Regions from separate parts of the Acidovorax sp. GW823-FHT01C06 genome, predicted to be linked through region 2. Evidence: predicted binding sites of a transcription regulator. Region 2 holds the regulator's gene; each other region holds the start of a gene.
The links. The regulator sigma-54, encoded in region 2, starts transcription at its own class of promoters, with help from an activator protein. The targets are predictions, from matches to a motif close to TGGCANGNAANCTGCTTT.
Positions count from the first base shown of each region.

Region 1 (3,272 bases), on a different contig from region 2:
GACCGGAGCGGGGGCTTCGGCGGCGGCGGCCGGTGCAGCGGCGGCCGCGGGAGCAGGGGCAGCCGCAGGGGCTTCAGCGGCGGGAGCGGCCGCCGCAGCGGGCGCGGCGGCGGCCGGCTCGGAGGCGGCGGGCGCCTGGGCCAGGGACAGGTTGCCCATGGTCAGCAGGCCCAGCCCCAGAATGAAGGAAGCAAGCAGTTTTTTCATGGCGTTTCTCTTCTTGGGTGTGATGCGGCCGGGCCCTTACAGGGCTTCCTTGCCGGTTTCGCCAGTGCGGATGCGCACCACCTGCTCCAGGTGGGTCACGAAGATCTTGCCGTCGCCGATCTTGCCGGTGCGCGCGGCGCTTTCGATGGACTCGATCACGCGGTCCACCAGGTCATCCGCCACGGCGGCCTCGATCTTGACCTTGGGCAGGAAGTCGACCACGTACTCCGCGCCGCGGTACAGCTCGGTGTGGCCCTTCTGGCGGCCGAAGCCCTTGACCTCGGTCACCGTGATGCCTTGCACGCCGATGTCCGAGAGTGCTTCACGCACCTCGTCGAGCTTGAAGGGCTTGATGATGGCTGTCACCATTTTCATTTTGGTTCCTCCGACGATGGGCGCACCCGGCGCCCATCGAGACTTGCTTACAGGGTTTTGGTGAGCGTGACGATCACGCGCGACTTGTTGACGTGGCCGAAGAAGGCCTTCTTGTTGGCGCCCACCACGGCGGCGCCCAGCGACAGGCCGCTGCCGAAGTCATACGCGCCGCCCACGCTGTAGTCCATGTAGTTGGGCACGCCCAGGTCCTTGATGTCGCTGGCGAAGCGGGTGAAGCCCACCGAGGCCTTCAGGGTGACGCTGGGAGCCACTTCCTGGGCGAACGCCAGGTTCAGGTAGCCGGTGTTGCGGCCCTTCAGGCCCGAGCCGGACTTGGCGCCGGCCCAGCCGAAGTAGTCCTTGGAGATGGTGTGCGAATACTTGGCGGTGAAGGGGCCCATGGTGGCCGCGCCATACAGCTCGGTGGTGTTGCCGTTGGCATTGCCGGGGTAGATGTAGGTCAGCGCGCCCAGGTCCAGGTCGGCGCCGCCGGCCTTGAACTTGTAGCCGCCGTACAGGTCGGCTTCGAGCGAGTTGTTGGCCAGCCAGTCCACGCTGGAATTCCAGTTGCCCACGTACCAGCCGGATTCGCCGAAGGCATAGTCAAAACCGCCTTGCAGCGCGGGCTTGAGGGCCTTGGCCTTGGAGGCGTCCTGGTCCTGGCCACGGAACTTGTAGTTGGTGGTCAGGCTGACGTTGCCGGTGAGCTGGGCGCTGGCCAGCAGGGGAAGGGATGCTGCAAGGGCAACGCCCAGGGTCTTGATGATGGCGCGGGTCATGTTTCCTCCGGTTGGACAAAGTAGGGACGAGCGCTTTAAGCACGGACCGTGCCACGCGGCGCAATACATCCGCGCGCGCCGTTGCTTCGCGTTACAACGATCCCCGGTACAGTGGGCATCAGCACCGTGCCACGGCCATACGCACGCTATTGGTGCATGGCGCCAAGGGCCCGCGCGGGAACGCCATAAAACGCACCCATCTGGGGAGGAATCGCTTCATGAGTCTTGCTTTGGTGCAAAGCCGCGCCCTTCTGGGGCTGCAGGCGCCGTCCGTCACTGTCGAAGTGCACCTGGCCAACGGCCTGCCCAGCTTCACCCTGGTGGGCCTTGCCGAAGTGGAAGTGAAGGAAGCGCGCGAGCGCGTGCGGTCGGCACTGCAGAACGCGGGGCTGGAGTTCCCCCACAACAAGCGGATCACCGTCAACCTCGCCCCCGCCGACCTGCCCAAGGATTCCGGCCGGTTCGACCTGCCGATCGCGCTGGGCATCCTGGCGGCCAGCGGGCAGCTGGACGGCGCCCGCCTGCCGGGGCACGAATTCGCGGGCGAGCTGTCGCTGTCGGGCGAACTGCGGCCGGTGCGCGGCGCGCTGGCCACGAGCCTCGCGCTGCAGACGCAGCAGATCAGCGCCGTGCTGGTGCTGCCGCCCGGCAGCGCCGAAGAGGCCGCCCTCGTGCCCGCCGCGCAGGTGGTGCGCGCCCGGCACCTGCTGGACGTGGTGCGCGCCTTCCTGCCACCGGGCAGCGCCGCGGCGGGCGATGCCTCCGTGGACAACGATGGCTGGACCCGCCTGCAAGCCACGCCGATGGCGGCCGCAGCCGCCTCCCTGGACATGGCCGACGTGAAAGGCCAGGCCACGGCCAAGCGCGCGCTGGAGATCGCGGCCGCCGGAGCCCACAGTGTCCTGATGGCCGGCCCGCCGGGCTCGGGCAAGTCCATGCTGGCCCTGCGCTTTGCCGGGCTGCTGCCGGCCATGACGGTGGACGAGGCGCTGGAGAGCGCAGCGATCGCCAGCCTGGCCGGGCGGTTCCGCCCCGAACTGTGGGGGCAACGGCCCACGGGCACGCCCCACCATACGGCCAGCGCGGTGGCCCTTGTCGGAGGTGGATCGCCGCCCCGGCCGGGCGAAATCTCGCTGGCCCACCACGGCGTCCTCTTCCTCGACGAGCTGCCGGAATTTCCCCGCGCCGCCCTCGAGGCGCTGCGCGAGCCGCTGGAGACGGGCCACATCACCATCTCGCGGGCCGCGCAGCGCGCGGACTTCCCCGCGCGCTTTCAGATGATCGCGGCGATGAACCCCTGCCCGTGCGGCTTTCTCGGGTCCACGCAACGCGCGTGCCGCTGCACGCCCGACCAGATCAACCGCTACCAGGGCAAGCTCAGCGGCCCGCTGCTGGACCGCATCGACCTGCATGTGGAGGTGCCCGCCCTCCCCGCCGAGCAACTGGTGCAGGCCCCCGCGGGCGAGCCCACCGCCGCCATCCGCGGGCGGGTGGAACATGCCCGCGCCCTGGCGCTGGCGCGGCAGGGCAAGGCCAACCAGGCGTTGCAGGGCCAGGAGATCGACACGCACCTGCGGCTGGACGATGCGGCCGCCAGATTCCTGAACACCGCCGCCGCGCGGCTGGGATGGTCGGCCCGCAGCACGCACCGTGCGCTGAAGGTGGCGCGCACCATCGCCGACCTGGCGGGCTCGCCCACCACCGAGGTCATCCATGTGGCCGAGGCCGTGCAATACCGCCGCGTGCTGCGCAGCCCCGCTTGAGGCGGGTGGAGCCGCGTTTTTCGATTTCGCGATATAGCTATATTTTTAGTAGCAAAAGATGTATATAAAATAAGCAGCAGCGGCGAAAGGGAGTCAGAAAGTGGTCTTGCCCGATGCGTCGCCAAACCCGACCTTGCTCCGGCACCCA
Region 1 is NZ_JBXAKN010000001.1:164,675-167,946, reverse strand. It holds gene amt (ammonium transporter) at 1-207, opposite strand, end outside; gene glnK (P-II family nitrogen regulator) at 244-582, opposite strand; gene AC1RCS_RS00745 (TorF family putative porin) at 630-1,361, opposite strand; gene AC1RCS_RS00740 (YifB family Mg chelatase-like AAA ATPase) at 1,580-3,124, shown strand.
Region 1: the regulator sigma-54 is predicted to act here: its motif matches at 1,398-1,415, upstream of AC1RCS_RS00745 (TorF family putative porin).

Region 2 (3,272 bases):
AGGTGTCGATGTAGATGGTGGCTTCGTCGGTGGTCAGGTGCAGGTGGATGCGCACGTCGGGCCACTGCGTGTTCACGTCGGGGCGCACGCCGCTCTTGGCGCGAAAGCGGTCGGCCACCGCGTCCTTGACCTTGAGCCCCGCGAAATTGAGGCTCTGCAGCGGGCTGTGCTGGGCGGTCACCTCGACCTTGAAGGTCTGGCGCGTGGTGAACCAGATTTCCCAGGCCACGTCGCTGGCGGCGGCGTAGAGGTCGTTCTCGGAGCGGTACGGGCGGTGCGCCAGCTGCACCAGCACGCGCTGGGCCAGCCGGCTGTGCAGGTTCAGCAGCAGCGCGTCGCGCCACGAGGCGCGCAGCAGCACGCCGCCCCGGCCCACCAGCAGGTCCTGCCCCGTGAGGCCGGTGATGCCGTGCACTTCGTCGGCCAGGAAGCCCTCCACACCGGCGGCGCAGGGGAGAAAAAGTTGGAGTTGGTTCATGACGATGGTGAGGATACGCGCTCGGAAAGTGCGTGTGAATCCGGCGTGCCGCCACGGGCCAGCAGCAACTGGCGAATGGAGTCCGGGATCGGCGCCACCTTGCGGCCGGCCTTGCCGATGAAAACGATGCCGATCTTGCCGCGCGCCACCTCGCGGCCCGAGGTCTTCTCGGTCATGCAAAAGACCAGGTCGAACCCATAGCGGTTGAAGTCCGCAGGCGCCATCTCCACGCGCATGGTCTCGCCGTGGAACCCCTCGGACTTGTACTGCGCCACGATGTCTCCGACCACGATGGACAGCCCGCCCACGTCGGCCTCGGGGTAGCCGAGTGACTGGAAAAACCGCACCCGGGCCTCGGACACGAGGCTCAGCAGCTGCGCGTTGTCCAGGTGCCCGCCCTGGTTGACGTGGCTGATGTAGATCTGCATTTCGGTGACGAAACCGAAGTGCGCGGGAAGGTCGAAGACGATGCGGGCCATGGACGGGGTGGCGAAGTGAGAGGGAAAGACGGCAACGGAGCGGAAAAACGGGCCACCAGGCGCATGCGCCGTGCACACGCCCGCACGGCGCCTACAGCGCCTTGCGCAGATTCGCCGGCGCGATCTTGAGCGCCTCGCGGTACTTGGCGACGGTGCGGCGCGCGCACTCGATGCCCTGCTCCTTGAGCATCTCGGCGATCTGGCTGTCCGACAGCGGCTTGGTCGGGCTCTCGGCGGCCACGAATTGCTTGATGAGGGCGCGCACGGCGGTGCTCGACGCATTGCCGCCGGTCTCGGTGCCCAGGCCCGAGCCGAAGAAGTACTTGAGCTCGTAGGTGCCGATGGGCGTGGCCATGTACTTGGCCGTGGTCACGCGGCTGATGGTGGACTCGTGCAGGCCCAGCTCGTCGGCGATGTCGCGCAGCACCAGCGGGCGCATGGCGAGTTCGCCGTGGGTGAAGAAGTTCTTCTGCCGCTCCACGATGGCGCGCGAGACGCGCAGGATGGTGTCGAAGCGCTGCTGGATGTTCTTGATGAACCAGCGCGCCTCCTGCAGGCGCTGCTGCATGCCCTGGTGGCCCTCGCCGCCCTTGTGGCCGCGCAGGGCGCCGGCATAGATGTCGTGCACGCGCAGGCGCGGCATCACGTCGGGGTTGAGCTGCACGATGAAGTTGTGCTGCCCGTCGCGGCCATTGGCGCGCCCGGCCTTGCGCACGATCACGTCGGGGATGATGATGTTGCGCTCCACGTCGGCGAAGCGGCGCCCCGGGCGCGGCTCCAGCCGGGCGATCAGCGCCATGGCGGCGCGGGTGCGCTCCTCGCTGTCGCCGCAGGCCTGCGTGAGGCGGCGCACGTCGCGCCGCGCCAGCATCTCCAGCGGCTGCTGGCACACGCGCAGCGCGGTCTGCACGGTGTCGGGGTCGATGTCGCTGTCCTCGTCGGCGGCCAGCGCCTTGAGCTGCAGCGTCAGGCACTCGGCCAGGCCGCGCGCGCCCACGCCCACGGGCTCCAGGCTCTGCAGCAGCCGCTGTGCCACGGTGAAGCGGTGCACCAACTCCTCGATCTGCTCCAGGTCGTCGGGCCCGGCCAGGCTGATGGCCAGCTCTTCGAGCGGATCCTCCAGGTAGCCGTCGTCGTTGAGCGATTCGATCAGGAAGCGCAGCGCGGCGCGGTCGATCTCGGACAGGCGCAGCGCCAGCGCCTGTCGGTGCAAAAAGGCGGTCAGCGATTCGTGCGTGCGGGCCAGCTCGGTGGCGTCGGCCTCGTCGCCTTCGGCGTCGTTGCGGTTGCGGGCGGGGGCGTCGCCGCCCCACTCGGCGTCGTTGGGCGCCATCTCCACCGTGCCGTCGCCGCTCCAGTCGGGCTCGTCGGCGCCCGCGCTCGGTGTTTCAGCATCATTTTGAGCCTCAGCGCTGGTACTGCTTGCGCTGGTAGCTCCTGAAAAAATAGCATCATCCGCGCTGTAGTCGTCGGCCTGGGCCGGCGTATCGGCGGCTTCCAGGCCAAACTCCTCGCGCGGCGCCTCGTCGGCGTTGCGTTCGAGGAACGGGTTTTCGTCGAGCATCTGCTCGACTTCCTGCGAGAGTTCCAGCGTGGACAACTGCAGCAGCCGGATGGACTGCTGAAGCTGGGGGGTCAATGCAAGATGCTGCGAGACGCGCAGCGAGAGTCCAGGTTTCATTGATTGAGCGCCGCCGGGCCGCCCCAAGGCGCGAAGGCCCCCTCGGGGGGCAGCGAACCACGCGCAGCGGGGAGCGTGGGGGTACCGTACCGCGCCGCCGGGCCGCCCCAAGGCGCGAACGCCCCCTCGGGGGGCAGCGCAGTACACGAAATGACAAGCGTGGAGGCCATGTCTACATGCGGAAATGTTCGCCCAGGTACACCCGGCGCACTTCGGCGTTGTCCACGATCTCGGACGGCGTGCCCTGGGCCAGCACCTGGCCATCGCTGATGATGAAGGCGTGGTCGCAGATGCCCAGCGTCTCGCGCACGTTGTGGTCGGTGATGAGCACGCCGATGCCGCGCGCCTTGAGGAAGCCGATGATGCGCTGGATCTCGATCACGGCGATGGGGTCGATGCCCGCAAAGGGCTCGTCCAGCAGGATGAAGCGCGGCTGCGTGGCCAGCGCGCGGGCGATCTCGACGCGGCGGCGCTCGCCGCCCGACAGGGCCATGGCGGGCGAGGCCCGCAGGTGGTCCACGCGCAGCTCCTGCAGCAAGGCCGTGAGACGCTCTTCGATGGCCTCGCGCGACAGCGGCTTGCCGTCGTCGTCCGCGCGCTGCAGCTCCAGCACCGCGCGCACGTTCTCTTCGAC
Region 2 is NZ_JBXAKN010000005.1:285,541-288,812, forward strand. It holds gene AC1RCS_RS13625 (THUMP domain-containing class I SAM-dependent RNA methyltransferase) at 1-478, opposite strand, end outside; gene AC1RCS_RS13630 (acyl-CoA thioesterase) at 475-957, opposite strand; gene AC1RCS_RS13635 (RNA polymerase factor sigma-54) at 1,049-2,638, opposite strand; gene lptB (LPS export ABC transporter ATP-binding protein) at 2,811-3,272, opposite strand, start outside.

Region 3 (3,272 bases), on a different contig from region 2:
CGCGTCCCTGACCGTTTCGACCCTTGTGCTGCGCTCGCGCCAGCTGGAGATCGACGCGGTGCGCCACCTCGCCAGCCGGGCCGTTCTGGTGGACACGATCGGCCAGCTGATAGAAGGTCTGCAGCGCGAGCGCGGCGCATCGGGCGCCTACCTGGCGTCCAATGCCCAGCGTTTTGCCGACATGCGCAGCCGGATCATCCAGGAGGTGCTGCCACTGGAGGCGCGACTGCGCCAGGAATTTGCCCAGCATGTGGAACCCGAACAGGGCGCGACGGCCAAGGCCTTGTCGCTCATGGCGTGGGCCCTCCTGGGGCTTGATTCTCTGCCCGCGCTGCGCAGCCAGATCGACAAGCAGGCGATGACCGCACACGACTCGATCGCTGCGTTCAGCCACCTGATCGCGGGTCTGATCGAGCTGGTCTTCCATGTGGCCGATGCGGCGGGGCTGCCCAGCGTATCGCGCCAGCTGGTGGCTTTGCTGCACCTGGTGCAGGCGCAGGAAGAGGCGGGCCAGGAGCGCGCCATGGGCGCGCTGCTCTATGCCTCCGGCCAGGGCAGCGACGCGCACCAGCAGCGGGTGCTGCACCTCATCGACGCGCAGGAGCGCAGCTTGCGCGTGTTTTCCGAGTTTGCCGATCCGGCCCTGCGTGGACGCTGGGAGCAGCAGCAGCTTGCCCCCGGCATGGCCCAGCTGGAGCGGCTGCGGCGCACGCTGTGCGTGGTGCGCCCCGGCGCCGCCCTGGACAGCAACCTGAGCGACGCCTGGTTCGACGTGTGCACGGAGCGCATCAACGCGCTGTGGCAACTGCAGGTCGAACTGGTCCAGCGTCTGCGCGAGGACTGCGAGGCTCGCATCCTCGAAGCGCAGCAGGACCTGCAGGACTCCAGGGGCCTGCTGCGCGGCCTGCGCGACAACCCGCCGCAGCGCACGCACGCGGTGGACCGGTTCTTCGACATCGCGATTGCACCCACGTCCGTGCCGGAGGCGGCGGCCGGCACGCACGGGGCCGAATCGGCTTCGCTGCTGGAACTGCTGCAGGCCCAGTCGGCGCGCATGGCCAGCATGGAGGCCGAGCTGGAGGCGGCGCGCCGCACGCTGAACGAACGCAAGGTGATCGAGCGCGCCAAGGGGGTGCTGATGGCCCGCCTGGGCATGAACGAGGAAGTCGCCTTCCGCGTGTTGCAGAAAACCTCGATGGACCAGAACCGCCGGCTGCTCGAGGTGGCGGAGGCCACGCTGTCCCTGCCCGATCTCGCCTTTGCGCAGTCTGCGCTGTCAGGCGCCAAGTCCTCATAGATAGCGTCGCGGTGCCCCGCAACGGGGCGGGCAGGCACTGGTGACCCACTGTGGTGCCGGTGCCGCACCGAGTGGAGGCTCATTTCTTGCGATGGTCGCCGCGCATGCGCCAGAGAGGGACGGGCCACGCTCCGATGCACCATTCCATCAGGGGTATGGAACTTGCATGGAGAGAAGTGGTTGTCGGCTAAAGGCGGCTTGCCAACCCACCGTCCGTGGTCTTCCGCGGGCAAAGGAATCGCGCATCCAAGGATAACGGCGTCCCTTGCGTCTCCTCCAGATGACTGGAGGACGGCGCAGCGGACGCCGTTTTCTTTTTTCCTCCTTGCGCGTTCCGCCGGCCCGCCGTCCGGGACGCTGTCAATAGTCTCCCGTCCCAAAGGAAATTCAATGGCCTACCTTGCCCCTGCCGAGTTCGTGACCAAGATGGTCGACTCCGGTGAATCCAAGCTCCTGATGTCCACCCGCGACACGCTGATCCGCTCCTACATGGCCGGCGCCATCCTGGCGCTGGCGGCCGCGTTTGCCGTGACCGTCACGGTCAACACCGGCAACCCGCTGGTCGGCGCCATGCTGTTCCCCGTGGGCTTCATCATGCTGTACCTGATGGGTTTCGACCTGCTGACGGGCGTGTTCACGCTCGCACCGCTGGCGGTGTTCGACAAGCGCCCAGGTGCCACCTGGGCGGGCGTGCTGCGCAACTGGGGCCTGGTGTTCGTGGGCAACTTCGCGGGCGCACTGACGGTGGCGGTCTTCATGGCCATCATCTTCACCTTCGGCTTCAGCGAGGCGCCCAATGCCGTCGGCGAGAAGCTCGGCCACATCGGCGAGGGCCGCACGGTGGGCTATGCCGCCCATGGCGCTGCCGGCATGCTCACGCTGTTCGTGCGTGCCGTGATGTGCAACTGGATGGTCTCCACCGGCGTGGTCGCCGCGATGATGTCCACCACGGTCTCGGGCAAGGCTATCGGCATGTGGATGCCGGTCATGATCTTCTTCTACATGGGTTTCGAGCATTCCATCGTCAACATGTTCCTGTTTCCCACCGGCCTGATGCTGGGCGGCAAGTTCACGCTGATGGACTATCTGATCTGGAACGAGCTTCCCACGGTGCTCGGCAATCTGGTCGGAGGCCTGACCTTCGTCGGTGCTACGCTGTATTCCACGCACTACAAGACCGCGCCCAAGCGCCATGTCTGAGCTTCTCCCTGAGCGACTTCGCCGCTGCGCGCTGCGGGCATGGGGACGCCGCCAGCGCGGCGGGGCGGCCCCCGCGCGGCGGCTGGCGGGTGGGCCGCGCCGGTTGCATGGGCTGGCGGTGGCGTGCAGCGCCATGGACCGCTGATGGGCCACGGCACGGATCCGGGCGGGCTGCGCGTCACGCTGGGCCAGCACTCGCGGGCGGGGCGCAAGGGCGTCAACCAGGACTTCCATGGTGCCATGTTGCCCGGCGAGCCGCTGCGCGGCTCCAAGGGGATCGTCGTCGCCCTGGCCGATGGCATAGGGTCCAGCACGGTCAGTCAGGAGGCCAGCGCGGCCTCGGTGCGCAGTTTCCTGGACGACTACTACGCCACCTCCGACGCCTGGTCGGTGCGCCGCTCGGCCCAGCGCGTTCTGAGTGCCACCAATGCGTGGCTGCATGCACAGACCATGCGCAGCCACGCGCGTTTCGACAAGGACCGCGGCTATGTGACCACCTTCAGCGCGCTGATCCTGAAAGGCCGCGACGTCCATGTGCTGCATGTGGGGGATGCGCGCATCTATCGCCTTCACGGGCAGTCGCTCGAGCAACTGACGCAGGACCACCGTGTCCACCTGTCGTCGGCCGAATCGTTTCTGGGCCGCGCGCTTGGCACGAGTGCCCATGTCGAGATCGATTATTGCTGCCTGCCGGCCGATGTGGGGGCCCTCTACGTGCTGGCCACCGACGGTGCGTACACGCATTTCGATGCAGCCGCAGTGCATGCGGCGCTGG
Region 3 is NZ_JBXAKN010000003.1:51,603-54,874, forward strand. It holds gene AC1RCS_RS08425 (nitrate regulatory protein) at 1-1,297, shown strand, start outside; gene AC1RCS_RS08430 (formate/nitrite transporter family protein) at 1,688-2,497, shown strand; gene AC1RCS_RS08435 (bifunctional protein-serine/threonine kinase/phosphatase) at 2,642-3,272, shown strand, end outside.
Region 3: the regulator sigma-54 is predicted to act here: its motif matches at 1,449-1,466, upstream of AC1RCS_RS08430 (formate/nitrite transporter family protein).